3 regions of the Streptacidiphilus sp. MAP12-20 genome follow, and region 1 is predicted to be linked to each of the others. Evidence: riboswitches for the same ligand, from Rfam matches in the RefSeq annotation. Region 1 holds a riboswitch; each other region holds the start of a gene.
What was found. Region 1 has a riboswitch for cobalamin ahead of cobI (precorrin-2 C(20)-methyltransferase). Riboswitches for the same ligand answer to the same signal wherever they lie in the genome.

Region 2: linked by a shared signal. The riboswitch ahead of ABIA32_RS25530 (HoxN/HupN/NixA family nickel/cobalt transporter) and the one ahead of cobI (precorrin-2 C(20)-methyltransferase) in region 1 are both predicted to bind cobalamin.
Region 3: linked by a shared signal. The riboswitch ahead of ABIA32_RS10310 (ribonucleoside-diphosphate reductase subunit alpha) and the one ahead of cobI (precorrin-2 C(20)-methyltransferase) in region 1 are both predicted to bind cobalamin.

What each region holds. Positions count from the first base shown of each region.
Region 1 is NZ_JBGCCK010000002.1:422,384-432,794, forward strand. It holds gene ABIA32_RS04125 (polysaccharide deacetylase family protein) at 1-360, opposite strand, end outside; gene ABIA32_RS04130 (glycosyltransferase family 2 protein) at 360-1,352, opposite strand; gene ABIA32_RS04135 (hypothetical protein) at 1,349-1,807, opposite strand; gene ABIA32_RS04140 (hypothetical protein) at 1,804-3,066, opposite strand; gene ABIA32_RS04145 (glycosyltransferase family 2 protein) at 3,059-3,844, opposite strand; gene ABIA32_RS04150 (ATP-grasp domain-containing protein) at 4,235-5,473, shown strand; gene ABIA32_RS04155 (FAD-dependent oxidoreductase) at 5,558-6,796, shown strand; cobalamin riboswitch at 6,889-7,018, shown strand; gene cobI (precorrin-2 C(20)-methyltransferase) at 7,048-7,818, shown strand; gene cobM (precorrin-4 C(11)-methyltransferase) at 7,875-8,717, shown strand; gene ABIA32_RS04170 (cobalt-precorrin-5B (C(1))-methyltransferase) at 8,710-9,846, shown strand; gene cbiE (precorrin-6y C5,15-methyltransferase (decarboxylating) subunit CbiE) at 9,843-10,411, shown strand, end outside.
Region 2 is NZ_JBGCCK010000021.1:24,301-34,711, forward strand. It holds gene ABIA32_RS25495 (hypothetical protein) at 1-154, opposite strand, end outside; gene ABIA32_RS25500 (TIGR03086 family metal-binding protein) at 151-735, opposite strand; gene ABIA32_RS25505 (SRPBCC domain-containing protein) at 774-1,202, opposite strand; gene ABIA32_RS25510 (ArsR/SmtB family transcription factor) at 1,326-1,682, shown strand; gene ABIA32_RS25515 (SRPBCC domain-containing protein) at 1,679-2,152, shown strand; gene ABIA32_RS25520 (DsbA family protein) at 2,208-3,014, shown strand; gene ABIA32_RS25525 (alkaline phosphatase family protein) at 3,184-4,986, shown strand; gene ABIA32_RS25530 (HoxN/HupN/NixA family nickel/cobalt transporter) at 4,969-6,048, opposite strand; cobalamin riboswitch at 6,080-6,269, opposite strand; gene ABIA32_RS25535 (alpha-galactosidase) at 6,396-8,582, shown strand; gene ABIA32_RS25540 (pyridoxamine 5'-phosphate oxidase) at 8,614-9,105, shown strand; gene ABIA32_RS25545 (hypothetical protein) at 9,201-9,773, shown strand; gene ABIA32_RS25550 (phosphate ABC transporter ATP-binding protein) at 9,973-10,411, opposite strand, start outside.
Region 3 is NZ_JBGCCK010000006.1:216,226-226,636, forward strand. It holds gene mctP (monocarboxylate uptake permease MctP) at 1-508, shown strand, start outside; gene ABIA32_RS10290 (histidine phosphatase family protein) at 604-1,365, shown strand; gene ABIA32_RS10295 (alkaline phosphatase family protein) at 1,381-2,694, opposite strand; gene ABIA32_RS10300 (hypothetical protein) at 2,919-3,488, opposite strand; gene ABIA32_RS10305 (GNAT family N-acetyltransferase) at 3,585-4,109, shown strand; cobalamin riboswitch at 4,277-4,435, shown strand; gene ABIA32_RS10310 (ribonucleoside-diphosphate reductase subunit alpha) at 4,558-6,975, shown strand; gene ABIA32_RS10315 (ribonucleotide-diphosphate reductase subunit beta) at 6,975-8,003, shown strand; gene ABIA32_RS10320 (vitamin K epoxide reductase family protein) at 8,011-8,568, opposite strand; gene def (peptide deformylase) at 8,609-9,217, opposite strand; gene ABIA32_RS10330 (tetratricopeptide repeat protein) at 9,451-10,411, opposite strand, start outside.

The sequences.
Region 1 (10,411 bases):
ACCCGCGCGGTCGCGCGGGGCGGCGTCGGCGAGCCAGCCGGTGGTGACGAAGAGACTGGCCGTGAGCCGCCGCTCGACGAGCCGGGGCAGCACCTCGCTGTGGAAGTCCGCGTAGCCGTCGTCGAAGGTCAGCACCACGGGGTGGGCGGGGAGCGCCGCCCCGGACCGCCAGTGCTCGACCAGCGCCCCGAACGGGACGGGCGTCAGACCGAGTTCGGCGATCAGGTCGAGCTGTTCGGCGAAGCGGTCCGGGTGCACGGAGAGCCCGTGCGTGGCGGGCGGAGGATCGGCGCGTACCGAGTGGTACATCAGCACGGGAACGGCGGTGCTCCTCGTCGTGGTGCTGCTCTCTCGCTTCATCACGACCCCCCTGCCGCTGGCCGCGCACGTCGGCGGCGCAGGCCGGCCGCGTAGCCCGCCGCCGTGATCAGGGCTCCGGCGGTGATCGCGCCTGCCCGGCCCAGGCCGGACGGGCGGCCGCGCAGCGTGTCGCCCAGCCCCCTGGCGATGCCGGCGGGCAGCACGCGCAGCACGTAGGCGCGCTCGGTGGCGAGCCCGTCGCCCGCGCCGACCCGCTCGGTGACGCGGGCCTTGGACAGCCCCTCGGCCCAGCTGCGGCGGCACAGATAGCGGAAGCGCTCGCGTTCGGCCGTCACCTGGTGGTGGATGACCGCACGGTCGTCGTGGCGGAACTCGGCGTCCGGGCGGGCCTGTTGGATTCTGATGCAGAGCTCGGTCTCCTCGCCGCCGCCGGCGCCCGCGCCCCTTCCGCCGCCGACACCGCGCCCGATGCCGTCGGGGAAGCCCCCCGCGATCGCGAAGGCGCTGCGGCGGAACGAGGCATTGCCGCCCAGGACGTTGCGCACCCGCCCCTGGCCGACGGGCATCCCGCGATAGCTGGCGCCGTGCACCCAGTCGAACTCCTCGGGATACCAGGCCGGTCGCCGCCCCGAGGCCCAAACTGGCAGCGTGCGCCCGCCGATCCCCATCACGGCGGGGTCGGCGTAGCCGGAGACAAGTACGGCGAGCCAGTCGGGTTCGGCGGTCGCGTCGTCGTCGAGGAAGGCCACGACCTCGCCTCGGGCCGCGTCCGCGCCGGTGTTGCGCCCGCCGGAGAGGCCCTTACCGTGGGCGTTGGTCAGGACCCTGACGAGGGGGTCGCCATCGTGGCGCTCCCGGAGCCGGGCCAGCAGCGGCTCGTTGTGGTCCACGACGACCAGGACGTCGAGGGGCGCGAGCGACTGCTTGCACGCCGAATCGATCGCCGCGCAGAGCTGCGGCCAGCGCAGCTCGGTGTAGACGCAGATCACCACGGACGCGGCGAGCTGCGGGAGCGGTTCCTTCGTGGTCATGGCTGGTGCGTTCTCCCCCGGTCGGGTCCGTTCGGTCGGCGGCGGGTACCGAAGAAGCCGACGGCGAGCAGCACAACGGTGATCAGCAGGGCCGCGAGCGCGCCGTGCTGCGGCGACCACCAGCGCAGGGAGAGCATCGCCTGCGCGATCAGCGTGTCGGCCGCGAGGCCGCCGAAGAGGGCGACGAGCAGCCGCAGCGGCAGGTCCCGTCCGGGCAGCGCCCAGGCCAGCGCCGCGCCCGGACCGGCCGGCAGGAAAAGCAGCGCCAGCGCGGCCACCGGCTGCGACCGCACCCCCGCCGCGCTCAGCGCCGTCGCCACGGCGGCCAGCCCGAGCAGCGCCGCGACGGACCGCGCCTGCGCGCGCGACCCCGCCGACGGCCTGCCTCCGCCGGAAGCACCGGCGGGCGTGGGCGGCGACGGGGACGACGTGACGCCCAGCCTGGCGGCGCTCACCCGCGCTCCGCCGCGGGCGGCGGCGTGGGCGCGTGCGCCGTTGAGGAGGGCCCTGCAGGCGAAGGCTCTGCAGACGAGTGTGCCTCGGAGGACGACGCCGCTGACGTGGACGCTGCGGGGGTGGAGGCTGCGGGCGAGCCCGGCCCTGAGGACGACCCAGCAGGCGCCTGCGCCGTGGACACGCGCGCTCCGGACGAGCCCGGCGCGGAGGACGGCCCTGCGGGCGCCTGCGACGTGGGATCGGCCTCGGCGGCTTCGACCGGCTGCGCTGGTCGTCCCGTTCCCGCGCCGGCTGGCGGCGACGCGTCCCCGTCGCTCCCCCTTCGGTTCCGTCGCGCCCGCTGCCACTCCTCCGCCGACAGGACCACCGCAGGAAACGCCCGCAGTGCGGCCAGGACCGGCGCCGCATCGGAGCGGGCGAGCGAAGGATAGACGGGCAGCACCCGCTCGGTCGCGAAGCCCGTCGAGACCAGCCGCGCCGCCACGCGTCCCAGCGCCGCGCCCGAGGACGGCGGTCCCGCGCACAGCAGGGCCACGCCGCCGATCCGGCGGACGCTCTCCACCAGGCGCGGCTCCTCCGGCAGCAGCGCGCCGTCCGTGCGGACGCTGCGGCAGACCACATGGCGGTAGTCGAGCGCGGTCAGCGCCGCGGCGATCAGAGGCGCCAGAAAGCAGCCCTCCGGCCGGACGCCCAGGACCAACAGGACCCGGTCCCGGTCCGGATGCGCCTGCGCGAAGCGGCCCGCGAGCGCGACGCAGTCGGCCGGACGCAACCCGAGCCGGGCGAAACTCGGCGAGGGCGTGGGTCGTGCACTGCCGAGCCAGCGCGCGGGCGCCGACGGCAGACCGGCGCGCAGCGGCGCGAGCGCGCCCTTCAGCGCGATGAGCGCCATGGCCCGGTCGTCGTAGTCCTTGATCAGCACGGCCTCGGCCAGGACGTTCGTGAGATCACGGATCGTCACGTGCCAGTCCTCCAGGCCCAGGCGGCCCCGCAGCAGAACCGCGCTACGGGCCAGTCGCTCGTGCCCGATGCGCACGGCGCGCACGCCGGCACGCACCGGAAACGACGCGTCGGCAGGAATCCGGAGCAGCTGCGACCCGGCGCCCTGCAGGCGATCCGCGGTCAACTGCGCGAGGGCCGCGGCGGCGAAGTACGCCGCCGCCGCCTCGCCGCGGTCGGCGGCGTCGAGCAGCCGCTGGACCAGGGCCGAGGCGTCGGCGTCGGAGACCGACCGGGCCGCGGCCGTGAACTCAGGCATGGCGTGTCCTCCGAACCAGGTGCGGCTTCGCGCTCGTGGCTCCCGCGGCTCGCTCGCGCAGCAGGGTCCGCAGCACGCGCTGGCCGTCGCGGAAGGTCCGCAGATTGGACCGCCCGGTGCGGCGCGGCAGTTCGAGCGTCGGCACCTCCGCCACGCGAAGGCCCTCCAGCAGGGCCCGGCAGACCATCTCTGTCTCGATCTCGAAGCCCGAGGAGCGCAGGTCCAGGCGGGCCAGCGCCTCCCGCCGGAAACCGACGAAGCCGTAGCAGAGATCGGTCAGCGAGGCCTGGTAGAGCAGGTTGGTGAGAGTCAGCAACGCGCGGTTGCCGCCGCGGCGGAGCGCGGTGATGTCGAGCGAGCCGCCCCCGCCGGTGAAGCGGGAGCCCTTGACGACGTCGTAGCCGTGTTCGAGAAAGTGCACGTAGCGCGGGATCTCGCGAGGCGACATGCTGCCGTCCGCATCGATCATGATGATGAAGTCGCCCTTGGCGTTCAGGAATCCGGTGCGCAGCGCGTTTCCCTTGCCTGGTCCGCTCTGCGGCACCACGCGCAGCGACGGCAGGCAGGCCAGGGCGCGCCCGGCCGTGTCGTCGCTGGACTCCCCGTCGACCAGGATCACCTCGTCGACGCAGTCCGGGATCCGGCTGAGCACCCAGGCGATGTTGGCGGCCTCGTTCCTGGCCGGCACCACCAGACTCACCAAGCCGCCGGCGACGTGGACGACGTCAGCGGCGGCCCTGGTGGACGACCCCGCGACGGAGCTGACTGTTGCTTCCATTGGATGCACCTCGGTCCCCCCGCACGGCGCGGCAACGCGCCGTGAAGGTGCGTAAGAATGGCCTTGCCCCCTGGCGGCTTCCCCTCGCCGTCATCCTCAGCACGGTATCCGCGTCGGCGGCTCTGCGAAAGCGGTCCGACACAATCAGTTAACATCACGTCAAAACAAGAGCCTCACAAGCGGAATGTCATTTCTCAGTGGTAACAGTTGGCTGCTCATCGCTCACGCGCGTTCACTGGTGTCGCACGCCTGCCCCGGCGTATCCGATGCGCTGCCCGTGCGCCCCCACAGCTGACACGCACTCCTTGTGAAGCCGAGACGTCGGGGGGTACCTTGCGTTCCGGGTCCGACGCCGAGATCGGAGTCGGCACCGTATCCCGGGGGGGACTTGTGGCTCATCGGCCTTTAGCGCCCGACACCGCCGTGCCTGCTCTCGTACTCAAATTCGGCCACTATCCATTGCACCACGGAGGTGTTGGCGCGATCCGTTCACTCGGCCGGCTGGGCATCGAGGTGCACGCCGTCTCCGAGGACCGGTTCACGCCGGCGGCCCTCTCCCGGTACACGCGCCGCGCCCACGTCTGGCACACGACCGGCACCGAGCCGCCCGAGCGCCTGTTGACCGGACTCCTCCGGATCGGCGACCGGATCGGCCGCCCGGCGCTGCTCATTCCCACCGACGAGGAAGCTGCGGTGCTGGTGGCCGAGCACCAGCGCGAGCTCGACGGCCGCTTTCTCTTCCCGCGCACGCCGGACGGCCTGGTCAGGGCGGTGGCCAGCAAGCAGGGACTGCACGAACTCTGCCGACGCCACGGAGTCAGCACGCCGCACGCCGTCTTCCCCGAAAGCCGGGCCGCAGTACTGGAGTTCGCGAAGTCCGCGGTCTACCCGCTGGTGGCCAAGAACCGCGACCCCTTCGCCCGCCGCGCCAGCCCCGCCGTCCCCGGGACCACCCGGATCGACGACGCGGAGGCGCTCGCGGCGCTGGCCGAGGCGTGGGACGAGCGGCCGGGGGTGGTGCTCCAGGAATATCTGCCGCGCGCGGACGCCGAGGACTGGATCGTGCACATGCACACCAGTGCGACGGAGGACGCCCGGGTTCTGTTCACGGCGGTGAAAGTCCGTTCGTGGCCGCCGCATGCGGGAATGACGGCGATGGCGGTCACGACTCCGAACGAAGAACTCGCACAGCAGTCCGCAGATTTCTGCAAGGAGATCGGATTCGCCGGTGTGTGCGATCTCGACTGGAGATTCGATCGCAGGGACGGTCGCTACAAGCTCCTCGATTTCAATCCGCGTATCGGCGCACAGTTCCGACTGTTCGAGACGGAGGCCCGAGTCGATCTCGTCCGGGCGCTCCATCTGCATCTGACCGGGCGGCGGATCCCGGCTGCCCCGCAGATCGACGGTCGGCGGATCGTCGTCGAGAACATCGACCTGCTGGCCCGGCTGGCCTACCGGCGCTCGGACTACCGCACGCCGTCCGCGCCGCCCCGGCGCAGCTGGACCGAGACCGAACTGGGCTGGTGGGCGGCGGACGACCCGCTGCCGTTCCCCGTGATGCTGGCGCGCTCGGTGGGCCCGGGGCTGCGCTACGTCGCTTCGACGCGCCGGGCGCACAACACTTGACGGCCCGTCATCTCAGGGGGCACGCCCGCTGATTGCGTGACCCGCGCACCACCCGCGCACCACTGCGAGAGGAAGGAGCCTGCGATGTCCCACCCCGCGCAGGGGAGCCGCCCTGGCTCGCGCACCGTCGTCGTGATCGGCGCCGGTCCGTACGGACTGTCGGCCGCCGCTCATCTGCGGGCCGCCGGACTGTCCGTGCGCGCCTTCGGCGATCCCATGCACAGCTGGCGCGACACCATGCCCGCCGGCATGTTCCTCAAGTCGACGCCGGACGCGTCCACCATTTCCGCCCCGGCCCCCGGTCACGCACTGCCGGACTTCTGTCGCGCGACCGGCGAGACGGCGCCGAGCGACCACGAACGGGTGCCGATCGAGCTGTTCACCCGCTACGGGCAGTGGTTCCAGCGGGAGCTGGTTCCGTTCCTGGAGCGGAGCAGTGTGCTGTCGGTCCGTCAAAGTGATTCCGCAGACGGGTCTTTCAACCTCGCCCTCGACACAGGGGAGACCTTCTCCGCCCGCGCCGTCGTGGTCGCCAGTGGACTGACCGGCTTCGCCCACGTCCCTGACGTGCTCGCCCAGCTCGCACCGGACGGGCCCTCTGCGGACGGCCCGGTCTCGCACAGCTCCCAGCACACGGACCTGGCCGCGCTCGCCGGCCGTTCCGTGCTCGTCGTCGGCGCCGGCCAGTCCGCGCTGGAGGGCGCGGCGCTGCTGCACGAAGCGGGCGCGCAGGTCGAGCTGGTGGCGCGGACCCCGCGCGTGCGCTTCGGCGGGCCCCCCGCGAGCGGGCTGCGCTGGCAGCCGGAGTCGCCGATGGGGCCGGCCTGGTCGCTGTGGGCCATGGCCCGCTACCCGCAGGCATTCCGTCCGCTGCCGCCCGGACTGCGGCTGCGGCTGGTCAAGGAGGTGCTCGGACCGAGCGGCGCCTGGTGGCTCCGTCCGCGCGCCGACGGTGTCTTCCCGGTGCACGCCGGCCGGCAGCTGCGCGGGGCGCGGCGCGAGGGCGACAAGGTCGTCCTCACCACGGCCACGCCCGCCGGCGCGGCCCTTGACCTGACCGCCGACCACGTCCTCGCCGCCACCGGCTACCGCGTCGATCTGGGCGCACTCCCCTTCCTCTCGCCCGAGCTCCGCACCCGCCTGGTCCGGGTCGGCGGCTTCCCCGCCCTGGACGCGGGCATGTGCTCCACCGTCCCCGGACTCTGGTTCACCGGCCTCCCGGCGGCCGCGAGCTTCGGCCCGTTCATGCGCTTCGTCTGCGGCACCGACTTCGCCTCGGCGCGGATCAGCGCGGCCGTCGCCGCCCGCGCGGGCGGGTCCTGAGGGGGGGTGAGCGCGGCACTGCGGCACGTGGCTCAGCCCACAGGGCGTCCGGTTGACTGCCATACGCGCAGCATGGTGGGATTTCGAGGCCTGAATTATTGATTTACGGCGGCAATGACGAGGAAGTCCGGTGCGAGTCCGGCGCGGTCCCGCCACTGTCAGCGGGGAGGCGGAGCGCCGCCCCGCGAGCCAGGAACTCTGGCCGCCGTCACCACGAGCCGGGGCGCGGACCCCGAGTGAGGACTGCTGCCGTGCGCGTACGCGCGTCTGGCCCACGCCTGATCGGCGTGGGCATGGGACCGGGTGACCCCGAGTTGGTCACCGTCAAGGCCGTGCGTGTACTGCGCGAAGCGGACGCCGTGGTCGTGCCGGTGATGGACAGTGGTGAGACCGGGCGCGCCGAGGCCACCGTGCTGCATCACGCCGACGCCGCGAAGATCGTGCGGGTCGTCTTCGCGCTGAACGAGCGCGAGGACCGGGCCCGACGCGAGGCCGCCTGGGACGAGGCCGGCGCGTGCGTCGCGGAGCTGCTGCGGGAGCGTGACGGCGACGACGACGGGTCTCACGGAGCGACGGTCGCCTTCGCGACGATCGGCGACCCGAACGTCTACTCCACCTTCACCTATCTGGCCCACACCCTGCGCGAGCTGGTCCCCGACCTGACGGTCGAGACCGTCCCCGGGATCACCGCGATGCAGGACCTCGCCGCCCGCAGCGGCACCGTCCTCGCCGAGGGCACCGAGCCGCTGACGCTGGTTCCGGTGACGGCCGGAGCCGCCGTGCTGAAGGAGGCCCTGGCCGGGCCGGGCACCGTCGTCGCCTACAAGTTCGGCCGCCTGGCCGCGCAGGTCGGGGACGCGCTGCGCGAGGCCGACCGCGAAGGAAACGCCGTCTGGGGCGCGGCGCTCGGCCTGCCGGACGAGCAGCTGAGCGAGCCAGGAACACCGATCGACGGCACGCTGCCGTATCTGTCGACGCTGATCGCTCCGGCGCGGCGCGAGGGCCGAGGGGGAAAGCTGTGACCAGCGCGAACACCACTGAGAACGCCACCGGGACCGGAACTGCGACGGCGACCGCGATCGGCAAGGTGACCTTCGTCGGGGCCGGGCCCGGCGCCGCCGACCTGCTGACCTTCCGCGCCGCCCGCGCCATCGCCGACGCGGACACCGTGATCTGGGCCGCCAGCCTGGTCCAGGCCGAGGTCCTGGAGCACGCCCGCGAGGGTGCGGAGATCCTCGACTCCTCGCTGATCCCGATGGAGGACGTGCTCGCCGTCTACGAGCGCGCCGCCCGCGAGGGCACGCGCGTCGCCCGGATCCACTCCGGCGACCCTTCGCTGTGGGGCGCCGTGCAGGAGCAGCTGGACCGCTGCCGTGAGCTCGGCCTGGAGACGGAGATCGTCCCCGGCGTCTCTTCCTTCGCGGCCGTCGCGGCGCTGGCCCAGCGGGAGTTGACGATCCCGGAGGTCGCGCAGAGCGTCATCCTCACCCGGCTGGGCGGCGGCAAGACGCCGATGCCGCCGGGCGAGGAGGTGCGCGAGTTCGCCCGCCACGGAACGACGATGGCGATCTTCCTCTCCGCCGCCCGCACGAAGCAGCTGGTCGAGGAGCTCCTGGAGGGCGGCTACGCGCCCGAGACGCCGGTCGTCGTCGCCTACCAGGCGACCTGGCCGGAAGAGCTGCTGCTGACCTGCACCGTCGCCACGCTGGAGGCGACGGTCAAGGAGCACAAGCTCTGGAAGCACACGCTCTTCCTGGTCGGCCCGGCGCTGGCGGCCGAGGGCACCCGCTCGCACCTCTACCACCCCGGCCACTTCCACACCTTCCGCAAGGCCGACCGCGCGGCCCGGCGTTCGCTCAAGGCCGTCGGCGCCAACGCCGGAGGCGAGCTCGCGCCGACGGCCACCGACAGCCATGGCTGAGCTGCGGGAGCCCGATCTTCCGCGCACCGCGAAGGTGCGTCAGGGTCCGCTGCGAAGCGGCTGGACCACCGGCACCTGCGCCTCCGCCGCCGCACGCGCGGCGGCGCTGCTGCTGGTCGGCGGCGAACCGCAGGCGCAGGTCGACGTCGCGCTGCCTTCGGGCAACCGGGTCGGCTTCGCCGTCGAGCGGTGCGAACTGCTGCGCCCGGGGCGGGCGGAGGCCGTCGTGGTGAAGGACGCCGGGGACGACCCGGACGTCACCCACGGCGCGCATCTGACGGCCACGGTGGCATGGCGGGACGAGCCCGGCATCGCCCTGCACGGCGGGGTGGGCGTGGGCGTGGTGACCAAGCCGGGCCTCGGCCTCGAGGTGGGCGGCCCCGCCATCAATCCGGTGCCGCGCGCGATGATCACGCAGGCGGTCGGCGAGGTCGTGGACCTCGCCGAGCGCGGCGTGGACGTGACGATCAGCGTGCCGGACGGCGAGCAGCGGGCGCGCAAGACGACCAACGCCAAGCTCGGCATCATCGGCGGCATCTCGATCCTCGGCACCACCGGGATCGTCCGGCCGTTCTCGACCGCGTCCTGGCGGGCCTCGGTCGAGCAGGCCGTATCGGTCGCGGCCGCGCAGGGCGAGCGGGCGATCGTGCTGTGCACGGGCGGGCGGACGGAGAAGGGCGCGATGGCGCTGATCCCTTCGCTCCCCGACGTCTGCTTCGTCGAGGTCGGCGACTTCACCGGTGCTGCCCTGCGCCGCGCGGTCGAGGGCGGGATGGAGCGCGCGGTCTTCGTCGGCATGGTCGGCAAGCTGACCAAGCTGGCGGCGGGCGTGCTGATGACCCATTACACGCGGTCGAAGGTGGACACGAACGTGCTCGCCGAGATCACAGCGGCGGTCGGCTCGCCGGCCGAGGTCGTGGCCGAGGTGGCGGCAGCCAACACCGCGCGGCACGCCTACGAGCTCTGGGACGCGGCGGGGGTGCTGGCCCCGGCCGGGCTGCTGCTGTGCGAGCAGGTCGCGGACGTGATGGTGCGGTTCAGCGAGGGGAAGCTCGCGGCCGAGGTCGCGATGGTCGACTTCACCGGGCGAGCAGTGATCGCTTCGACGGGCGGGGTGCTGCTGCCGTGATCACCGTCCTCGGCGAAGCCCAGCCCTCAGCCGCCTTCGTCGCCCAGTCCGCCCTCGTCCTCGGTGCGCGCCGCCACCTCGACGCCGCGCAGGTCCCTGGCGACCGCGCGCTCGTGCTCGGTCCGCTCGCGCCCGCGCTCGATGCCGTCGCCGCGCTGCGCGACAAGGACCCGGACGTCCGCGTCCTCGTTCTCGCCTCCGGCGACCCGGGGTTCTTCGGCATCGTCCGCGCCCTGGCCGAACGCTTCGGCACGGCCGCGCTCGACGTGCGCCCCGGCGTGAGCAGCATCGCGCGCGCCTTCGCCCGCCTCGGCGCGCCGTGGGACGACGCCGTCGTGGTCAGCGCCCACGGGCGCGATCCGCGCCGGGCGTTCAACATCTGCCGCTCGCAGCGGAAGGTCGCGGTACTGACCGCGCCGGGCGCCGGCCCGGCCGAGATCGGTGCCGCCCTGCTCGCCATGCCGGGCCTGCACCGCCGCCTCGTCGTCGCCGCCGACCTCGGAGGCCCAGCCGAGAGCGTCATCGAACTCACACCCGCCGAGGCCGCCGCGCGCGACTGGCCCGC
Region 2 (10,411 bases), on a different contig from region 1:
TGAGGCGGACCACCAGTTCCTCGCCGTGCAGGCCGACGAAGGCCTTGCCGTTGGGGTCCTTGAGGCAGGCCATGCCGAACATCGAGGACTTCTTCGCGCCCAGCGGCGCCATGTCCTCCGCGAGCTGCGCGAAGAGGTCGTCCGCTGCGGTCATCCGATACTGCTCCGTCCGGTGAAGGCCAGCAGCCGCTCCAGTGCGGACGCGTCCGGGGCCGGGGTGAGCTCCACGCCGAAGGCGCCGTTGGCCCGGGCGCCCTCGGCGATCTGCGCGGCGACGGCCGCGGCCGTCGCGACGACGTCGTCCTCCGCCTTGAACGGCTGCCCGGTGGCCTGCGCCAAGTCCCAGCCGTGGACCGTGAGTTCCATGACGGTGACCATGCCGGCGAAGAGCGCAGGGCAGGTATTCGGCCCGAACGGCGTCTCGCCCTCCCATGCCTCCGGCTTGGACCAGGCAGCGACCAGCTTGTCGACGACCGGCGGGTAGGCCCGCCACGGCGCGTCCGTCAGCGTGAGCGGCGCGTCGGCGGGGAGCGGGCGCTTCGTCGCGGCGTGAGTGCTCATGACCATCGTGCCGAGCAGGTGCTCGCAGAGCTGGTGGACGTTGAACTCGGCGCAGGGCGTCGGCAGTTCGCGCTTGCCGTTGAGCTCGCGCTCGGTGGCGTGGGCCAGCAGGTTACGCGCGGCGCGGGTGAGCTGGTCGGCCAGCTCGACGGGGGTGGTGGCGGCAGTGCTCATGGTGCGGGGTGTTCCTTACCTGGAGTCGGTTCGTGAGATCACTCGAAGAACGGCGCGGGCTCGCCGGTCTCCGCGTAGGCCTTGAGGGCCGTGAACTTCGTGGCCCAGCCGTAGGTGAAGTTGCGGTAGCCCTCGTCCTGGGCCGGGAAGCCGGCGTGGGTGAAGACGAGGACGGTCGCGGGCTCGCCCTCGCCCTCGCCCGAAGGGAGGAGCTCGTAGGTCTGGGTGGTGCCGGCCCAGGGGCCGTTCTCGCCCGCCAGCACCAGGCGGTGCTCGTCGGACTCGACGACCTTCAGCCGCCACGGCTCGGGCACGCCGGGGAAGCCGAGCGCGTGCTCCGCGCCGACGCCCTCGCCGATCGTGGCGTCGGCCGTGAACCAGCTGCGCACACCCGCCTCGGTGGCGACGGCGGCGCGGACGGTGGCGGCGTCGGCCTGGATGGACAGTTGCATCGCGATGTCGGCCATCGGATGACCCTTTCTCGATCTGGGGACCAGTGTGTCCGGGCTTGCCCCGGCCCGCCTGCTTAAGTCGACACTAAAATAAGCGCTGCGCCCATGCAAGCTGAAGCCGTGACTAAAATAAGAACCGTGGATCAGGTGAAGGCGATCAGTGAGCCGAGGCGACGGGCGATTCTGCGGCTGGTCTGGGACGAGGAGCTGTCCGCGGGCCAGATCGCCGAGCGCTTCGACGTCACCTTCGGCGCGGTCTCCCAGCACCTCAAGGTGCTGCGCGACGCGGGGCTCGTCGTCGTCCGAAAGGACGGCACCAAGCGGTACTACCGGGCGGACCGTGCTGGGATGGGACCGCTGGCCGCCTATCTGGAGTCCATGTGGGTCGCCTCACTGGACACCCTGGCCGTCCTCGCCGAACAGGCCGAACGCGCCGACCAGGGCGAACGGGCTGACCAGGGCGAGCAGGCCGAAAGCAAGGAGTCGCAGCCGTGACCATCACCCCTCAGGGCGCCGTCGTCGTCCGCCGCCGGATCAAGGCCCGCCCGGAGACCGTCTTCTCCTTCTTCACCGATCACGACCGCTGGCTCTCCTGGCAGGGCGTCGAGGGCAGCTTCGACCCGCGTCCGGGCGGCGCCTACCGCATGCGGGTCGTCGGCGACGCGATCGCCTCCGGCGAGTTCGCCGAGCTCACTCCGCACCGCCGGATCGTCTTCAGCTGGGGTTGGGAGAACGAGGGCGACCCGGTTCCGCCCGGCAGCAGCCGCGTCCAGATCGATCTGGTTCCCGAGGCCGAGGGCACCCTGCTCACGCTCACCCACTCGGACCTGCCCGAGCCCGCCCGCGCGGCGCATCAGGACGGCTGGGAGCACTACCTCGGCCGTCTGACCGTCCGCGCCGAAGGCGGCGACCCCGGTCCCGACCTGTGGATGCAGGAGGCGGAGGAAGCCGAGGAGGACGACTGAAGGAGCCCACGCGCGCCCACCTTCCGGCACCGCCCTCCCGAGGGAGCAGTTCCCCATGTCCCACCGCCCTCCGCACACCCCTGCGAACATCCCTGCCCGACAGAAGCTCCAGGACTCCGCCCAGCAGCAGCGCGCCGCACAGCTGCGCCGCCGCGGCATCTTCGCCGCCGTCGCGCTGACCGTCGTGGCCGCGGCCACCGCCGTCGGGATCGCCGTCGGCACCCAACACAGCGCCACCGGCACCGCGAAGAGCAACGACACCAACGCCACGGTCGGCAACAAGACGTCGCCCACCCCCGCGCACGCCTCCGGCGCCGACGGCACAGTGGTCGTCTACGGCGACCCGAACGCCAAGCGCACCCTCGAGGTCTACGAGGACTTCCGCTGCCCCGTCTGCAAGATGCTGGAGGCGACGGACGGCGCGACCATCACGCACTCGGCCGACCAGGGCACGTACAAGATCGCCTACCACCTCGGCGCCTTCCTCGACGGCAACCTCGGCGGCAGCGGCTCGATGCAGGCGCTGGCCGCCGCCGGCGCGGCGCTGAACGAGAGCCCGAAGCTGTTCAAGGAGTTCCACGACGTCCTCTACGCGAACCAGCCGGAGGAGACCAGCGACGATTTCTCGAACCAGCAGCACCTGCTCGACCTCGCCGCGAAGGTACCGGGGCTGGTGACGCCTCAGTTCACCAAGGACGTGAAGGACGGCACCTACCTGGGCTGGGCCCAGCGGGTGACCGACGCCTTCACCGCGAGCGGTGTCACCGGCACCCCGACGCTCAAGCTGGACGGGAAGACGCTCAACGTCTTCACGAACTCCGGCCCGATCACACCGGACCAGTTCCGGCAGCTGATCGGGTAGCAGTCGGCCGGGCAGCAGTGGCCGGGCAGCGGTCGGCCGGGCGGGCAACTGCCGGAAACTTGTCCAGACAAGTCGTGCGATCTGTTCGGTTGGAGTTCTTCAAACCGTCAGCCGGTGCCGGTACTTATGACGCATCCAGGACGCCTGACTCACAGGATGAGGTTCATAGATGCGACTGCGGTGGAGATCCCTCGGCGGACTTCTCGCCCTCCTCGGCGCGCTGCTCGTCACCGCCCACGCTCCGGCCGCCGGGGCGGCCACGACCAGCGGAAACCTGATCGTCAACGGCGACGCCGAAGCCGGCGGCTTCTGCACCACCGACTGGGGCGCGGCCACCACCCTGCCCGGCTGGACCGTCGAGTCCGGCAGCCCGAACGCCGTCTGCTACTCGGCAGGCAGCTTCGGGCTGCCGAGCGGCGGCACGCCCGGCCAGGCCTTCTTCGCCCCCGGCAACCAGGGCGACGGCGCGATGACCCAGACCGTCGACGTCTCCTCCGCCGCGACGGCGATCGACGGCGGCGGGGTGAGCTACAACCTCTCCGGCTGGCTGGGCGGTTGGACCGTCTACAGCGGCTATGTCGCGGTCGGCCTGCACTTCCAGGACGCGAGCGGCAACCCGATCGGCGCGACCGCGAAGCTGCCGACCGTGTCCACCACCGACCGGCTCTCGGCCACCAAGTTCCTGGCCCGCAGCACCACCGGCAGCGTGCCGGCCGGGACCCGCTCGATCCAGGTCGAGGTGCAGTTCCTGTCGAGCTCGAACGAGTCCGGCTACCTGGACAACCTCTCGCTGACCCTGAACACCCCGGTCACCGCGCCGACTCTGACCCCGCCCGCGTCGAGCGTGCCGGGCTACGACCACGTGTTCATGGTCATGATGGAGAACACCGACTACTCCCAGATCATGAACGACCCGGCCGACACCGCGTACATGCACAGCCTGATGGCCCAGGGCGCCACGCTGACGGACTACCACGGCGTCTACCACCCCAGCGACGAGAACTACCTCGCCGTCTCCGGCGGTGACACCTACACCCACGGCGCCACCTACTGGCCCAACATCAACTCCCCCGAGCGCAACCTCGGTGACACCCTGGAGACCGCCGGCAAGAGCTGGAAGGCCTACGAGCAGGGCATGGGCGCGCCCTGCACCACCACCAAGGGCAGCGACAGCTACTACATGCCCGACGACGCGCCGTTCATCAACTACACGGACATCAGCGGCAACCCGGCCCGCTGCGCGGCGCACCTCTTCGACACCACGCAGCTGACCACCGACCTGCGGTCCGCCGCGACGACCCCGAACTTCTCCTGGATCGCCGCCGACGACTACTACGACGGCGAGGCGTCCGGCAACGGCAGCGCCACCAGCCTCAAGGTCCAGGACGGCTGGCTGAAGCAGACGCTCGCCCCGCTGCTGGCCTCCCCCGCCTGGACCACGCAGAAGTCGCTGCTGATCCTGAACTGGGACGAGAGCGCGGGCGAGGCCGGGAACCACGTCGCCGCCGTCGTCCTCGGCTCGCAGGGCACCGTGCAGGCCGGGACCAGCAGCAACAGCCGGTACGACCACTACAGCACCGCCCGCACCATCGAGGCGGCCCTCGGCCTGCCCGGCCTGACCGCCAACGACAGCTACGCGACGCCGTTCAACGACGCGTTCGTGCCGTCCACCGCGGGCACGCCGACGCTCACCGGCAACCTGAACGCGGTCGCGAACGGCGGCAACGCCACCTTCCGCTACGCGGTGCCCTCGGCGGCCCAGGTGAGCGCGAAGAACTGGATCGGGATCTACCCGGCCGGTGTCCTTCCGGGCCAGAAGGGGTCGCTCGCCTGGTCCTACGCCCCGAACGCCGCCGGCGCGCTCACCTTCTCGACGAGCAAGCTCTCCGGCGCCGGCGCGTACGACGTCTACTACCTGGCCAACGACGGCTACTCGGTGCTGGCCGGGCCGTTCTCACTGACCGTCGGCTGACGCTCCGGTCGTGGTGAGGGGCCTGCTCGCCCAGCGGTGCTCGACCTTGGCAAGTCGCCAGTAGCCGAGCGCGCAGGCCCACACCAGCACGAAGAGCCCGACGATCAGGTAGCCGACGTTGCCGAGGTCGATCCCGGCGATCCAGTCCGTCACCGGATTGCTGAGCCCCACCGAGTCGTGCAGCACGCCGATCAGCTCGATCGTGCCGATGACGAACGCGACGGCGATGGAGAGCCCGGTGATGGTGAGGTTGTAGTAGACCTTGCGGACCGGGTTGGCGAAGGCCCACTGGTAGGCGAAGTTCATGAAGGTGCCGTCCAGCGTGTCGAACAGGCTCATGCCGCAGGCGAAGAGCAGCGGCAGGCAGAGCACCGCGTACCAGGGCAGCCCGGAGGCCGCGCCGGTGCCGGCCATCACCATCAACGCGACCTCGGTGGCGGTGTCGAAGCTCAGCCCGAAGAGCAGCCCGACCGGATACATCTGCCCCGGGCGGGTGATGGAGCGGGTCAGCCGACCCAGCAGCCGGTTCATGAAGCCGCGGCTGTCGAGGTGCTTCTCCAGCTCGTACTCGTCGAACTCGCCCTGCTTCATGGCCCGGAAGACCCGGTAGATCCCGGCCAGCGCGACCAGGTTGAGCGCGGCGATCAGGTAGAGGAAGACGCCGGATATCGAGGTGCCGACGACGCCGATGGCCACGTGGGCGCGGAGCAGCGTGCCGGCCAGCTTCGCGCCACCTGCGGTGAGCACGGCCATCGCGACGACCATGGTCGAGTGCCCGATGGCGAACCAGAATCCGACCGAAACCGGGCGCTTGCCGTCGGCCATCAGCTTGCGGGTGGTGTTGTCGATCGCCGCGATGTGGTCCGCGTCGAAGGCGTGGCGCATGCCCAGCGTGTAGACGGTGATCCCCAGGCCCAGGCCGTACACCTGGGTGCCGATCGTGTAGTGGCGCGGGGCGATCATGAGCAGCAGCAGGCCGAAGGCCACCACATGCATCGCCACGATTACCGCGAGCAGGCCGCCGGTTCGCAGCCAGAACTTCTCGTGCGCGGGCACGGTCATCTAGAGACAGCCTCTCCATCACCTCGTGGATATGACATAGCGCTGCCGTGGCCGGTCTCCTGGCTGTCAGGTCTGACATCCCCGCACCTGGCCTTCCCAGGTCCTTGCGGACCCAGTGACCTCAGTGCACGACTGCTGTACGAGGACTTCCTGATCACAGTGGCGAGGGCCGCGCCGGTCTTGAACCGGACTTCCCGAACACCACGGCCCGACCACCCTAACCGCCGAGCTCTCCTCCTCGCAGCTGTGCCTGCGCTATGTCTTGACGCTTCATCGGCCTACCGCTGAAATGCTCATGGCGTTGAACTTAGTTCGGTCATGTTGAGTTGTGTCACGAAAGGGATCCCATGCACCGAAGAGTCCGCACCCTCCTCGCGACCTGCGGTGCAGCCGCAACCGCACTGCTCGGCCTACTCCCCGCTGCCCCCACCGCCCATGCCCAGGCGAACGGCGTCGCACTCACGCCGCCGATGGGCTGGAGCAGCTGGAGCTTCATCCGGAAGAATCCCACCGAATCAAACATCGAGGCCCAGGCCCTGGCCATGAAGAGCAGCGGCCTCGTCGGCCACGGCTTCTCCTACGTCAACGTGGATGACTTCTGGTATCTCAACCCCGCCAACACCGTTGACAGCTACGGTCGCTGGGCCACCGACAGCAGTCGGTTCCCGAACGGCATGGGCGCCCTCGGCTCCTACATCCACAACCAGGGCGAGAAGTTCGGGATGTATCTCACACCCGGCATCCCAGTCGCCGCCTACAACCAGAACACGCCTATCCAGGGCACCGCCTTCCACGCCAGGGACATCGTCTCCAACACCAGCAGCTACGAGACGAACTACAACTTCGGCAACGGCTCGATGTACTACATCGACTACGCCAAGAACCCGGCCGCCGCCCAGGCCTACCTCAACTCCTGGGCCGACCAGCTCGCCTCCTACGGCGTGGACTACCTGAAGATCGACGGAGTCGGCGACTGGGACGTCGCCGACATCCAGCACTGGTCCCAGGCGCTGAACCAGTCCGGCCGCCCGATCCACCTGGAGCTCTCCAACAGCCTCGACGTCAACAACGGCGCGACCTGGCAGCAGTACGCGAACGGCTGGCGGATCGACGGCGACGTCGAGTGCTACTGCGGCTCCGGCTCCTACCCGCTCACCAGCTGGTCCTCCGTCGCCTCGCGCTTCACCGACGCCCCGAAGTGGACGAGGTTCGCCGGGCCCGGCGGCTGGAACGACCTGGACTCGCTGGAGGTCGGCAACGGCTCCAACGACGGCCTGACCCTGGACGAGCGCCGCACCCAGCTCACCCTCTGGGCGGTCGAGGGCGCGCCGCTGCTGCTCGGCACCGACCTCACCCACCTCGACCCGACCGACCTTTCGCTGCTGACGAACGACCAGGTCATCGCCGTCGACCAGGCGGGCATCCCGGCCCGCCCGGTCGACCAGGTCAGCCAGCAACAGGTCTGGACGGCCGCCAACCCCGACGGCAGCTACACCGTCGCCCTGTTCAACCTCGGCTCCGGCGCCGCCTCCGTCACCGCGCACTTCGCCGACCTCGGCTTCGGCGGCGCGGCGGACATCCACGACGTCTGGACGAACACGGACCTGGGCAGCTCCGCCAACTCCTTCAGCGCGACGCTGGCCGCCCACGCCTCCCGGCTGCTGCAGATCACCCCGGCCGCAGGGGCCACGTTCGCGACCATGCGCTACAACCTGGTCAACGCCGCCACCGGCCAGTACCTCGACGTCTCCGGAGCGAGCACCGGCAGCAGCGCTCCCCTGGTCACCGCTGCGGCGAACGGCGCGGCAGATCAACAGTGGCAGCTCGCGGCGGCGGGCAACGGCGTCTACCGGATCGCCGACGTCAACAGCGGGATGATCGCCAACGTACCCGGCGGCAGCTCGATCCAGGGCACGCAGCTGATCCAGTACCCGGACGACCACGCCGCCAACTCGCAGTGGACCTTCACCGCGAACGGCAGCGGCTCGTACTCCGTCACCTCGCGGCAGACCGGTCAGGTCCTCGACGTGAGCGGCACGGCCGTCGTCCAGCAGCCGGCCGCCGGCACGGCGACGCAGCAGTGGAAGCTGGTGCCCGTCCCGGTTCCCGGCGCGCAGTACCGGCTGGTCAACGGCGCGACCGGCGGGCGGATCGACGTGAACAACGACTCCACCTCCGACGGCGCGCGGATCCTGCAGTGGCAGGACAACGGCGCGGCGGACCAGCGCTGGTCCTTCGTCCAGCAGAGCGGCGGCGCGTACACGATCGTCAACGCCAACAGCGGCAAGGTGCTCAACATCCCCGGGCCGACCACGATCCAGGGCACGCAGCTGATCCAGTACCACGACGACGGGAACAGCAACTCGCGCTGGACGCTCGTCGACGCGGGTCCGAACCAGGTGCAGTTCCGCAGCGTCTACGACGGGCAGCTGATCGACCTCAACAACAGCGGCCTGTCCGACGGCACTTCCGTACTGCAGTGGCCCGCCGACGGCGGCTCCAACCAGTCCTGGACGCTGCTCGCACCCGAGTGACCCCGAGTGACCCGACGGCAGGCGTGATTGCATGGGGGCCGTGATCGCCCAGAACATCGTCACGGCCCTCCGTGCGCACACCACCCTCACCCTGGCCTACACGGACGCCGAAGGACCGCAGGCCTGCGCGGTGCTGTACGCCGTGACGGCGGAGAGCTCGCTCGTCTTCGTCACGTCCCCCACCACCCGCCACGGCCGCGCGCTGAGCGCGGGGCCGGCGACGGCCGAGACGCCCGAGACGCCGGTGGCGTTCACCGTGCAGGCGGACGGCCAGGAGTGGACCACGCTCACCGGCGTCCAGGGCCGGGGCCGCGTCCGCAGGCTGGCCGAAGGCAGCGTGGAGCGGGCTGCCGGGTGGGCTGCGTACACGGAGCGTTTCCCCTTCGTCACCCAGGACGCACGGCTGGGCGCGGCGCTGGCCGCGACCGCGCTGTGGGAGCTGCGCCCCGACTGGCTCCGGCTGATCGACAACGGACTCGAATTCGGGTGGAAAGAGGAGTGGCCGGGACCGGCGAGGGGTTGAATACCCGGCCACCGGGCATGACGATGGAATCGGCAGCCTCGTTCGACGAGGACCGACCGATGCCTCTGGGCGGGAGGGCAAAGGAGGCGGTGGGCATGGCCACGCCGTCAGTCGCGCCACAGCCGTCCGCGCCGGTGCCACGGCGCGGCAATCCGCTGCGCCGGCGGAGCGATTCGCTGCGCACCTGGCTGCGCGTGGGCTTCTCGCTCGCGCTGGTCCTCGCGGTCGCCCTGACAGCCCTGTTCGGCCTCAAGCTCTACGCCGACAGCCGCGCTGCGGCGGCCCGGCAGGTGGCGGGCCTGCACCAGGTCACCGCGCGCGCCGTCGGCGGTCCCACCGCGGCCGGCGTCGGCGCCTGGGTGGCCCCACTGAGCTGGACGGACTCCACGGGCTCCCACACCGCGGACGCGCCCGTCCCGGTCGCGACGGTCCCGGGCGACCACGTGGTGATCTGGATCGACTCCAAGGAAACCCCCCGCCCCGACCCGATCCCGGCGGTCCAGAGCGCGGGCAGCGCGGCGACGTACTCGCTTGCGGCGTTCGCCGCCGCGACGATGGTGATCAGCGGGGCGTACGCGCTGGCGAAGCACCGGGTGGACCGGGCGGCGTGGAGGTCCTGGGAATCCGAATGGGAACGCGTCGAACCCCAATGGACCCACCGGCGGTAGCGGCAGCTCCTCAGGGGCGCGAGGCTCCACTGATTTGCGGCTCGGCCGCGTGGGCGCGACAGGTCACGACGGAGGCCAGGTTGCACCATCAGGGGCGCGGGGAACTGCGCGACAAGCCACCCACGCGAGTAGAGCACCGAACGCGCAGGGCCATCCGCTCATCAGTGGTTGCTCGCGCAGTTCCTCGCGCCCCCACCCTCTATCCGAAGCGTCCGTTCACATAGTCCGCAGTCCGCTGGTCTCGTGGGTTCTCGAAAAGCTCCGCCGTCGCGCCGTGTTCCACCACCCGCCCCGGCGTGTCGTGCGTGGCCAGGAAGAACGCGCAGCGTTGGGAGACCCGCTGGGCCTGCTGCATGTTGTGGGTGACGATGACGATCGTCAGCCGCCCGCGCAGCAGTTCGATCGTCTCCTCCACCCGCCGTGTCGACGTCGGGTCCAGCGCCGAGCACGGCTCGTCCATGAGCAGGACGTCCGGGGAGACCGCCAGCGAACGTGCGATGCACAGGCGCTGCTGCTGGCCGCCCGAGAGCGCGCCGCCCGGCGCGCGCAAGCGGTCGCGGACCTCCGGCCAGAGGCCGGCCCGCTGGAGGCTCGTCTCCACCAGCGTGTCGCGCTCGTCCCTGGTGACCTTGATCCCG
Region 3 (10,411 bases), on a different contig from region 1:
CTTCAAGCCGGACGCGACGGCCGCGCAGGAGACCAAGGTCGCCAAGTTGGTCTCACTGGTGGTCAAGGTCGGCGCCCTCGGCTTCGTGCTCGGTATCGACCAGTCCTTCTCCGTGAACCTGCAGCTGCTGGGCGGTATCTGGATCCTGCAGACCTTCCCGGCCATCGTGGGCGGACTGTTCACGCGGTGGTTCCACCGCTGGGGTCTGCTGGCGGGCTGGGCGGCCGGCATGGCCTACGGCACCTATGAGACCTACGGCCTCGCCGCGGCAGGCAAGCCGCACTCGCACTTCGGCGACAGCAAGGCGAACATCCCCTGGATCAACCACATCGGCTATATCGGGATCACGGCGCTCGCACTGAACGTCGCGGTCGCCGTCGTGCTGACGCTGGCGCTGCGCGCGATCAAGTCGCCGGAAGGCACGGACGAGACGGTTCCCGCCGATTACACGGCGGATGTGGACCAGACGGAGCACACGCCTCCCGTGATCGCCCCCGTCACCACCTGATGCGCCCTTAGAACGGGCGGCCCGCTCCCGCACACTGGGACGGCGGCCCGTTTCGCATTCCGGCGACGGGCAGGTCGATCCCCAGGGGGCGCGACGTGGCACTGACCGACCAGAACCCGAAGGCACAGCGGACGGCACCGCGCCGGCTCTTCCCCGGCCTGCCGGGGCCGCTGACGCTGACCGCCGTCCGGCACGGCCAGAGCACCGCGAACGCCGCGTTCCACGCGGCCGAGGCGGTGGGCGCGCTGGACGTGGGCATCAGCTGCCGCGACGCCGACCTCTCGCTGACGACGCTCGGCCGCGACGAGGCCCGCGCGCTCGGCCGCTGGCTGGCCACGCGGGACGGCGACGGCCTGCCGCAGAGCCTCTGGGTCTCACCCTACCTGCGCACCCAGGAGACGGCGGAGCTGGTCGTCGAGGAGCTGGACCGGGCCGGCCTGCCGCTGCCCGAGCTCTGCACCGACGAGCGGCTGCGCGACCGTGAGCTTGGCGTCCTGGAGATGCTCACCTCGGCGGCGATCGAGCTCCGCCACCCGGCGGAGGCCGCGCGCCGCCGCCTGCTCGGCGAACTGCGCTGGCGCCCGCCGGGCGGCGAGTCCCACTCCGACGTGGCCCTCCGCCTGCGCAGCGCGCTCCGCGACCTCTACGAGGCGGAGGGCAATCGGCGGGTCCTGATCGTCGCCCACGACGCGGTGGTCCTGCTGCTCCGCCACATCATCGACGACCTCCAGGAGGGCGAGCTGATGGATCTGGCCCGCACCGGCGCGGTCTCCAACACCTCCGTCACCCGCTGGATCCGCGACGCCAAGGGCGCCCTCACCCTCGACCGCTGGAACGTCCGCCCCCACCTGGACTGAGCGGCTCAGTGCGGCTCAGTGCGGCGCCGTGAGCCCAGTGGCCGGGCGGACCGGCAGCATCATGGGCGGCCGTGGCCGCTGCGTGAAGTCGAAGTCCGAGGACAGGTCGCCCAGCGCCGGGGCGTTCTCGCGGACGTCCGGGCGCGGGTCGGGGCGGCCGTCGCTGGCCGGGTCGATCCGCTGGCCGTGAAGGAAGTCGTCCTCGATGAACTTGTCGAAGGCGTCGAAGGAGAGGGTCTGGTGGTCGATGTAGCCCTGCTTCGCGTAGGGGCTGATCACCAGGCCGGGCACGCGCAGGCCGTAGCCGTTCCGGTCGACGGGGGGCGGGGTGACATGGTCGTAGAAGCCGCCCCAGTCGTCCCAGGTCAGGAAGATGGCCGTGGAGCTCCAGTCCGGGCTCTGCATGATCGTGTCGATCAGCTTGGTGGTGTACGACTGCCCCGCGCTGACCAGCCCCGGCGGGTGCTCGCTGACCTGACCGGCAGGCGAGATCCAGGAGACGGCCGGCAGCGTGCCCGCCTTGGCCGCCGAGTAGAAGTTGTCCAGGGACTGGATGTTGCCCTCCTGGCCGTCGGCCTTGACCGTGTCGAAGTAGGGCAGCGGGTTCCAGATGCCCGGGGTCTTCGCGTTCTGCTCAACCGGCGAACAGGTGAGGGCGGCGGCGTCCGCGCAGTCCGGCTCGGTGCCGGTCATCACGTAGTAACCCCAGGGCACGTTGTTCTTGTGCAGGAGGTAGGTGAGGTCGGTCCAGGCGTAGATCGGCGGGTCGGACGGGCCGGCGTTCGCCTTCCGCCCGGCCATGAAGTCCGGCGGCAGACCCGGGCTCTGCAACGCGTTGGTGCAGCTGGCGGGGTTGTCGTGCTGGGTGCAGTATGCGGACCACTCGGAGACCAGGAAGAGATGGGCGGGCAGCGACCAGGACGCATTGGGCTCGAACATGTGGTCCTGCAGCACGTAGTTCTTCGCATAGGCCCAGTAGTTCGGAATGTCGCTGCCGTCGTGGTAACCCATCACGTCCGTGGAGCCCGTCGAGCGGGTCGAACCGGTCGCGCCGGTCGCGCCGCAGGAGGGGTTGTTGGGGTCCTTGCAGCCCTTGCGCCCGCGCTCCGCCTGCCCCACGAAACCGTTCATGGCGCCGCCGTTGACATCCGCGGTGGCGTTGGCCGCGCCGTGCGGGCCGCCGGTGTTCCGGTCGGCGGTGTCGTGGAACGGCTTCACGCAGGCGCCCCCGGCCGGGTCGGGCACGCAGACCCCGGCCGGGATGCCGTCCGCACCCGGATAAGTGCCGAAGTAGGAGTCGAAGGAACGGTTCTCCTGCATGATCACCACGACGTGTTTGATTGCGTGGATGCCTGCCGTGGCCTCCGTGCTCGCCGACGAGGCCGTCGGACCGGCGGGGCCACCGCCACTCGTGCACGCTGCCGTCATGACCGCCGCGGCAGTGAGCGTACCGAGTTTCCCGAGCCGTCTTCTCATCATTCCCTCCGAGCCGCGCTGCAGGGACGGCTCGCACGGTAGGGAGCGGGCTTGTGGAAACTCTGTGAGGGCCGGCCTCAGCGCCAACCGGTCACGCGGAAGTAGGACGGGTTGGTGACGCCGACCGGCCAGGCGACCGTGGTGCCCTTGGTCTGCATCGGCGCGTAGGCCACGGCCAGGGAGAGCCACTCGCCGTGCGGCGCGCTGCGGGACAGACGCATGCGGACCTGGAGCGTCACCGACTCACCGGGGCGGAGGCTGAGACCGCGGCTCGGGCCGATCTGGCCCGCCAGCTCGCCGAGCGCGGCGTCGAGGTTCACCCGCTGCCAGCGGCCGCCGCGCCGCGACTCGAGGCGCACCGCGTCCACGCGCAGCGTCCGGTCGCGAGCGCCGTAGACCAGCACCGGCTTGAGCTGCCCGCAGACCGAGCGGGTGCGGTTGCGCACGGTCAGCCGCAGCGTGGACCAGCCGCCGCCCGCGGCGTAGGCCGCGCGTACGCCGGAGAGGGTCACCGCCATCGGACTCGGCCGCGCCGCCCCCGCGCACGCCGCCGCGCGGGCAGGCGGCGCCGCGTGCGCGGGGAGCGCGCCCGTCCAGAGCGCGGCTCCCGCGCAGCAGCCGACTATCAGAGCCCGAGTCCCTCGCAAGTTCATCACTCAACGAACATGACACGTCACTCTCCGCCCCGCCGCTCGGCGCACCCCACTCGGAGCAGTGCCTGACGCGTCAGGCAGACTTCAAGGATGAGCATCATCGTCCGCCCCGCGCAGCCCTCCGAGTACGACGCCGCAGGTCACCTCGTCGCCGAGGCTTTCATCGCCGACGGCCACACCGAGCGTGACGGCGACTACGCGAAGCTGCTGCGCGACCCGAGCGACCGTGCCGAGCGCGCGGAGCTGCTGGTCGCCGTGGACGAGGAGACCGGCCTGGTCCTCGGCTCGGTCACCTTCGCGCCGCCCGGCTCGCCCTACGCCGACCTCGCCGTCGGCCGCGAGGGCGAGTTCCGGATGCTCGCCGTGTCCACCGACCCCGCCGTGCGCGGTCGCGGCGTCGGCGAGCTGATGGTGCGCGCGATCATCGCGCGCAGCCGCGAGCTCGGGCTGCCCCGGATCGTCATGTCGTCCCAGCAGCAGATGGTCCACGCCCACCGGATCTACGAGCGCCTCGGCTTCGTCCGCACCCCGGACCGCGACTGGTCGCCCATCCCTGGCATCGACCTGCTCACCTACGCGCTTGAGCTGGGCGAGCCGGAAGCTCGAACAGAGTAACGAAGAGCCTGTGTCTGCATCCCGGCCGGATCCGCCCGGGTCGTCTGGTGCGTGCGATCGCAAGGCGGCGGAGCGCCCTCGTAGCGGAGCTACGTGGGCGGTTCGCCAACGCAGCGAGCGTGCGTGCCAGGCGGGCCGGGTCCGGCCGGGGTGCAGACACAGGCTCTAGCGACACAACATCTGGTGGTGCTTTGCGAGAGCGCCACCAGATGTATGCTCATGCTCGCTGTCGACGCAGGGGAACCCGGTGTGATTCCGGGACTGCCCCGCAGCGGTGAGCGGCCCTGCCGCGAGTCCGATGACCTGCCGTCAGCGTGCCCTCGTGTACCCACGCGAAGGGCTCTGCACGTCCGGGCCTCGCGGGTGGGCCGACGGGTTGCTTCGCGCTGCCCTCCTCCCCTGTGGCCCACCCTCAGCCACCGGCCGCCAACGAGGAGCGAGCGCGTAGATGACGGACACAGCCGTCCCCACCCTGCCCCAGCCCACCCAGCAGTCCGCCGCGCAGGTCGCCGCCGACGCCCCCGGCACCGCGCTGCTGGTCACGCTCACCGAGCGCTCCGTCGACCTGCCGCAGGTCGACCCGGGCCGGGTCGCCGCCGCCGCGCTGCGCGGCCGCAGCGCGCGGGCCGACTACGCCGAGCTGCGCGGGCTGGCCATGGAGGCGGCCGCCGCCCTCATCGCCGAGGACCCGCAGTACTCGCGCCTCGCGGCGCGACTGCTGGCCGAGGAGGTCCGCGAGGAGGCCGCCGGACAGGGGGCGACCTGCTTCGCCGCGTCCGTGGCCGTCGGCCACCGCGAGGGCCTGATCGGCGACGCCACCGCCGCCTTCGTCGCCGCCCACGCGGACGAGCTGGACGCCGTCATCGACCCGCAGGGCGACGACCGCTTCGAGTACTTCGGCCTGCGCACCGTCTACTCCCGCTACCTGCTGCGCCACCCGATCACCCGTCAGGTGATCGAGACCCCGCAGCAGTTCATGCTGCGCGTGGCCTGTGGGCTGGAAATGGGAGGTGTGGAGCGAAGCGACTCGAACAAGGGTGGTGGCGGGCGACGGGTGGGCGGGGACGAGAAGTCCGTCGCCGAGGTCGCCTCGCTCTACACGCTGATGAGCCGGCTGGAGTACCTGCCCAGCTCGCCGACGCTGTTCAACTCCGGCACCCGGCACCCGCAGATGTCCTCCTGCTACCTGCTGGACTCGCCGCTGGACGAGCTCGACTCGATCTACAGCCGCTACGCGCAGATCGCCCGCCTCTCCAAGCACGCCGGCGGCATCGGCCTCTCCTACTCGCGCATCCGCTCGCGCGGCTCGCTGATCCGGGGCACCAACGGCCAGTCCAACGGCATCGTGCCGTTCCTGCGCACGCTGGACTCCTCCGTCGCCGCCGTGAACCAGGGGGGCCGACGCAAGGGCGCGGCCTGCGTCTACCTGGAGACGTGGCACGCGGACATCGAGGAGTTCCTCGAACTGCGCGACAGCACCGGCGAGGAGGCGCGCCGCACGCACAACCTCAACCTGGCGCACTGGATCCCGGACGAGTTCATGCGCCGCGTCGAGGCCGACGCCGCGTGGTCGCTCTTCTCCCCCGGCGACGTGCCCGAGCTCGTCGACCTGTGGGGCGCCGAGTTCGACGCCGCGTACGTCAAGGCCGAGCAGGCCGACCTGGCCATCCGCTCGATCCCGGCGCGGACGCTGTACGCCCGGATGATGCGCACCCTCGCGCAGACCGGCAACGGCTGGATGACCTTCAAGGACGCCTCCAACCGCGCCGCCAACCAGACCGCGCTGCCGGGCCGGACGGTCCACTCGTCGAACCTCTGCACCGAGATCCTGGAGGTGACCGACGACTCCGAGACCGCCGTCTGCAATCTCGGCTCGGTCAACCTCGGCGCGCACCTGGGACCGGACGGCGCGATCGACTGGGAGCGTCTGGACGCCACCGTCCGCACCGCGGTGACCTTCCTGGACCGGGTCATCGACATCAACTTCTACCCGACCCCCGAGGCCGGCGCGTCCAACGACCGCTGGCGCCCGGTGGGCCTGGGCGTGATGGGCCTGCAGGACGTCTTCTTCAAGCTGCGGCTGGACTTCGACTCCGCCGAGGCCAAGACGCTGTCCACGAAGATCGCCGAGCGGATCATGCTGGCCGCCTACGAGACCAGCTGCGACCTGGCCGAGCGGCTGGGCCGCCACGCCGCCTACGCGGAGACCCGCGCGGCGCGCGGTCAGCTCCACGTCGACCACTTCTCGACGGCGCCGACCTGGCCCGAGCGCTGGGACGCGCTGCGCGCCCGCGTCGCCGAGACCGGCCTGCGCAACTCGCTGCTGCTGGCCATCGCGCCGACCGCGACGATCGCCTCGATCGCCGGCGTCTACGAGTGCATCGAGCCGCAGGTCTCCAACCTCTTCAAGCGCGAGACCCTGTCCGGCGAGTTCCTACAGGTCAACCCCTACCTGGTGGCGGACCTCAAGCGGCTGGGCCTGTGGAACCCGATCGCCCGCGAGGAGCTGCGCGAGGCGAACGGATCGGCGCAGGACATCGCGGGCCTGCCGGAGGACCTCAAGCGCCTCTACCGCACCGCCTGGGAGCTGCCGCAGCGCGCGCTGATCGACCTCGCCGCCGCCCGCATGCCGTACCTGGACCAGAGCCAGTCGCTCAACCTCTTCATGGCCGCGCCCACCATCGGCAAGCTCAGCTCGATGTACGCGTACGCGTGGAAGGTCGGCCTGAAGACCACGTACTACCTGCGCTCGCGCCCGGCGACCAGGATCGCCCGCGCGGCCGTCCAGCAAGTCCAGAGTGCGCAGGAGGCCGAGGCGGTCGCCTGCTCCCTGGAGAACCCCGAGTCCTGCGAGGCCTGCCAGTAATGCCCGACGCCGACCCCGTGAAGCAGCAGAAGAACATCCTGGACCCGGGCTTCGAGCTGACGCTCCGTCCGATGCGGTACCCGGACTTCTACGAGCACTACCGCAACGCGATCAAGAACACCTGGACCGTGGAGGAGGTGGACCTCGCCTCCGACGTCGCCGACCTGGCGAAGCTGTCGGAGGGCGAGCGCCACATGCTCGGCCGCCTGGTCGCCTTCTTCGCAACGGGCGACTCGATCGTCTCCAACAATCTGGTGCTGACGCTCTACAAGCACATCAACTCCCCGGAGGCGCGGCTCTACCTGTCGCGCCAGCTGTTCGAGGAAGCCGTGCACGTCCAGTTCTACCTGACGCTGCTGGACACCTATCTGCCCGACCCGGAGGACCGCAACGCGGCCTTCGCGGCGGTCGAGAACATCCCCTCCATCCGCGAGAAGGCGCAGTTCTGCTTCCGCTGGATGGACAGCGTGGAGAAGCTGGACAGCCTGCAGACCAAGGAGGACCGGCGCCGGTTCCTGCTCAACCTGATCTGCTTCGCGGCGTGCATCGAGGGCCTGTTCTTCTACGGCGCCTTCGCGTACGTGTACTGGTTCCGCTCGCGGGGCCTCCTGCACGGGCTGGCGACCGGCACCAATTGGGTGTTCCGCGACGAGTCCATGCACATGGACTTCGCGTTCCAGGTCGTCGACACGGTCCGCGCGGAGGAGCCGGACCTGTGGGACGAGTCGATGGGCGCGCGGGTCACCGCGATGCTGGAGGAGGCCGTCGAGGCCGAGCTCCAGTTCGGCCGCGACCTGTGCGGCGAGGGCCTGCCGGGCATGAACGCGGACCAGATGCGGCAGTACCTGGAGTGCGTCGCCGACCAGCGCCTCGCCCGCCTGGGCCTGCCGGTCCGCTACGGCTCGGAGAACCCGTTCGCGTTCATGGAGCTGCAGAACGTCCAGGAGCTGACGAACTTCTTCGAGCGCCGGGTCTCCGCGTACCAAGTCGCCGTCGAGGGCTCGGTCTCCTTCGACGACGACTTCTGAGGGTCCGTCAGAGCAGCGTCTGCCAGTAGGACCAGAACCGGACCAGCACCATCCCGGCGACGGCCAGATACCAGAGCAACGGCCCGAACCAGTGCAGCACGAGCACGGCGTCGATCGTCCCCCGCCAGCCGGGCGGGGTGGGGATCACGCCGTGCTTGAGGTTGTGCAGCGTGACGTACCAGAACATCGGGAAGATGATCGCCCAGACCACCATGCAGTAGGGGCAGAGCGCCCCGATGCTGTACAGCGACTGGTAGACCAACCAGCAGATCAGCCCCAGCCCGAAGGTCACCCCGGCCTGCAGCCCGAGCCAGAACCAGCGCGCGTACCGCGCGCCGGCCAGCAGCCCCATCGCGAGCGCGAGCGTCACCGCGAAGCCGGCGATACCCATCAGCGGGTTGGGGAATCCGAAGACGGCCGCCTGCGGCTTGGTCATCACATTGCCGCAGCTGATGATCGGATTCAGGCTGCAGCTGGGCACGTAGCCCGGTTCGGTGAGCAGCTTGAAGCGTTCGTACGTCAGAGTGAACGAGGCGACGAAGCCGAGCAGGGACGTGATGATCAAAAACCACGTCATCGCCCGCCCGGCTCCGACCTCCTGTTGACTACTCTCCGTCATTCGGGACGATCTCGTAGCGCGGCGTGAGCTCGGCCATCTGCCGCAGGGCGTCCTTGCGGTCACGCTTGGAGAGCCGGTCGATGTAGAGGTACCCGTTCAGGTGATCCGTCTCGTGCTGCAGGCACCGCGCGAAGAATCCGGTGCCCTCGACGACGATGTCCTTCCCGTCCCGGTCCTGGCCCCGCACGACGGCGAAGTCCGGCCGCGCGAGCTCGGCGTAGGCCCCGGGCACGGACAGGCACCCTTCGTTCCCGTCGTCCAGGTTCCGCTGCGCGGGGTCGAGGTCGTCGAGCACGGGGTTCACGACGACACCGATGTGACGGACGTTGTCGTCGTCCGGGCAGTCGTAGACGAAGACCCGCTGGCCCACACCGATCTGGTTCGCGGCAAGGCCGACGCCCTCGGCGGCGTACATGCTCACGAACATGTCGTCGACCAGCGCCTGCAGCTCCGGCCCGAAGTCGGTCACCTCGGCACACGGGTGATGCAGGACGGGATTCCCGACCACGGTGATGGGTCGCGCCGTCCCCCGCGACGTGTCCGGCTCCTCACCGATCACCTGCTGCACGGGCGCTTCCAACTGCTCTTCCGACATGCTCTCGCCTTCAACGATCCCAGCTGTTATCCGTCAAAGGGTACGTTGCGTCGCGTTCGCTACCGCCTGTAGTTGCACTATCAGGGGCGCGGGGCTCTGCTGACTTGCCGCTCCGCGGCGTGGGCGCGACAAGCCACCCGTGGACGTGATTCACCGAACGCGCAGGGCCATCCGCGCAGAGTGGTTGCTCGCGCAGTTCCCCGCGCCCCTGGAGGTGATTGCAACGAACCCTCTCAGCAGACCTCTTCCAAGTCCCGGTACGCCCTGCGCCCCGGCGCACTCGCCGCCCAGCGGTCAAGGAGCTCCTGGACCAGCCCCTCCGGCGCCGCCAGACCGCACTCGCGCTCGGGTACCCACAGTTCCCCCTGTGCGTGGTGGCTCAGGCGGCCCAGAGGGCCGTCGTCGTGGGGGTCGTGCGCGCCGCTGTGGCCGTCGTCCGAGGCCATCCGGCTCTCCGAGCACGCTCGGCACAGCAGCCGGACCGAGGACGTCCAGTCCTCCGCCGCGTAGCCGGCCTCCGAGACCAGCCGTTCCAGCGCGTCACGGTCGCTCTCCGTCGCCGCCTGCAACAGCACCACATGCGTCGGAATCGGTGACGGCGCCCACAGCTCGATCTCGTCGAACACCGGGTACGGGACCCCGTCCGCCACGCGCTCCCCGTGCGGGGAGCCGTCGTGCAGCACGACCTCGCCCCAGCGGCGTCCGGAGGACGGCAGCGGGATGCTGAGGACCTCCACCCGCGCCGGGTCCAGGCGTCTGCCCCAGACCACCTCGGACTCGCCGTCCGGCGACAGCCGGACCGGCGTCGTGCCCAGGTCCAGGCTGACCACGCCGTCCCCGGCCGGCACCCGCAGGCCGTAGGCCTGCCACGCGCGGCGGGCCAGCGCCCAGTCCTGGAGGGCGGTCGCCGCGATGCCGAGGTTCCACCAGTCGGGCGCGCCCGTGTACGTGCCACGGTCGAGCAGCGCGACCGCGCGCAACCCCGCCGCCCGCGCCTGGTCCCAGTCGCGGCGGAACTTGTGCAGGAGCGCCAGATTGAACCAGGAGTCCGAGAGCCACGGTTCCAGATCCGTGGCACGGACCAGCAGCGCGCCCGCGTCGTCGAGCCGACCGTCACCGATGAGCGTGAAGGCGCGGTCGGTGGTCTGCCGCCAGCTGGCGGACGGCCTCTGCCGTGCACGATTGAAGATCTTC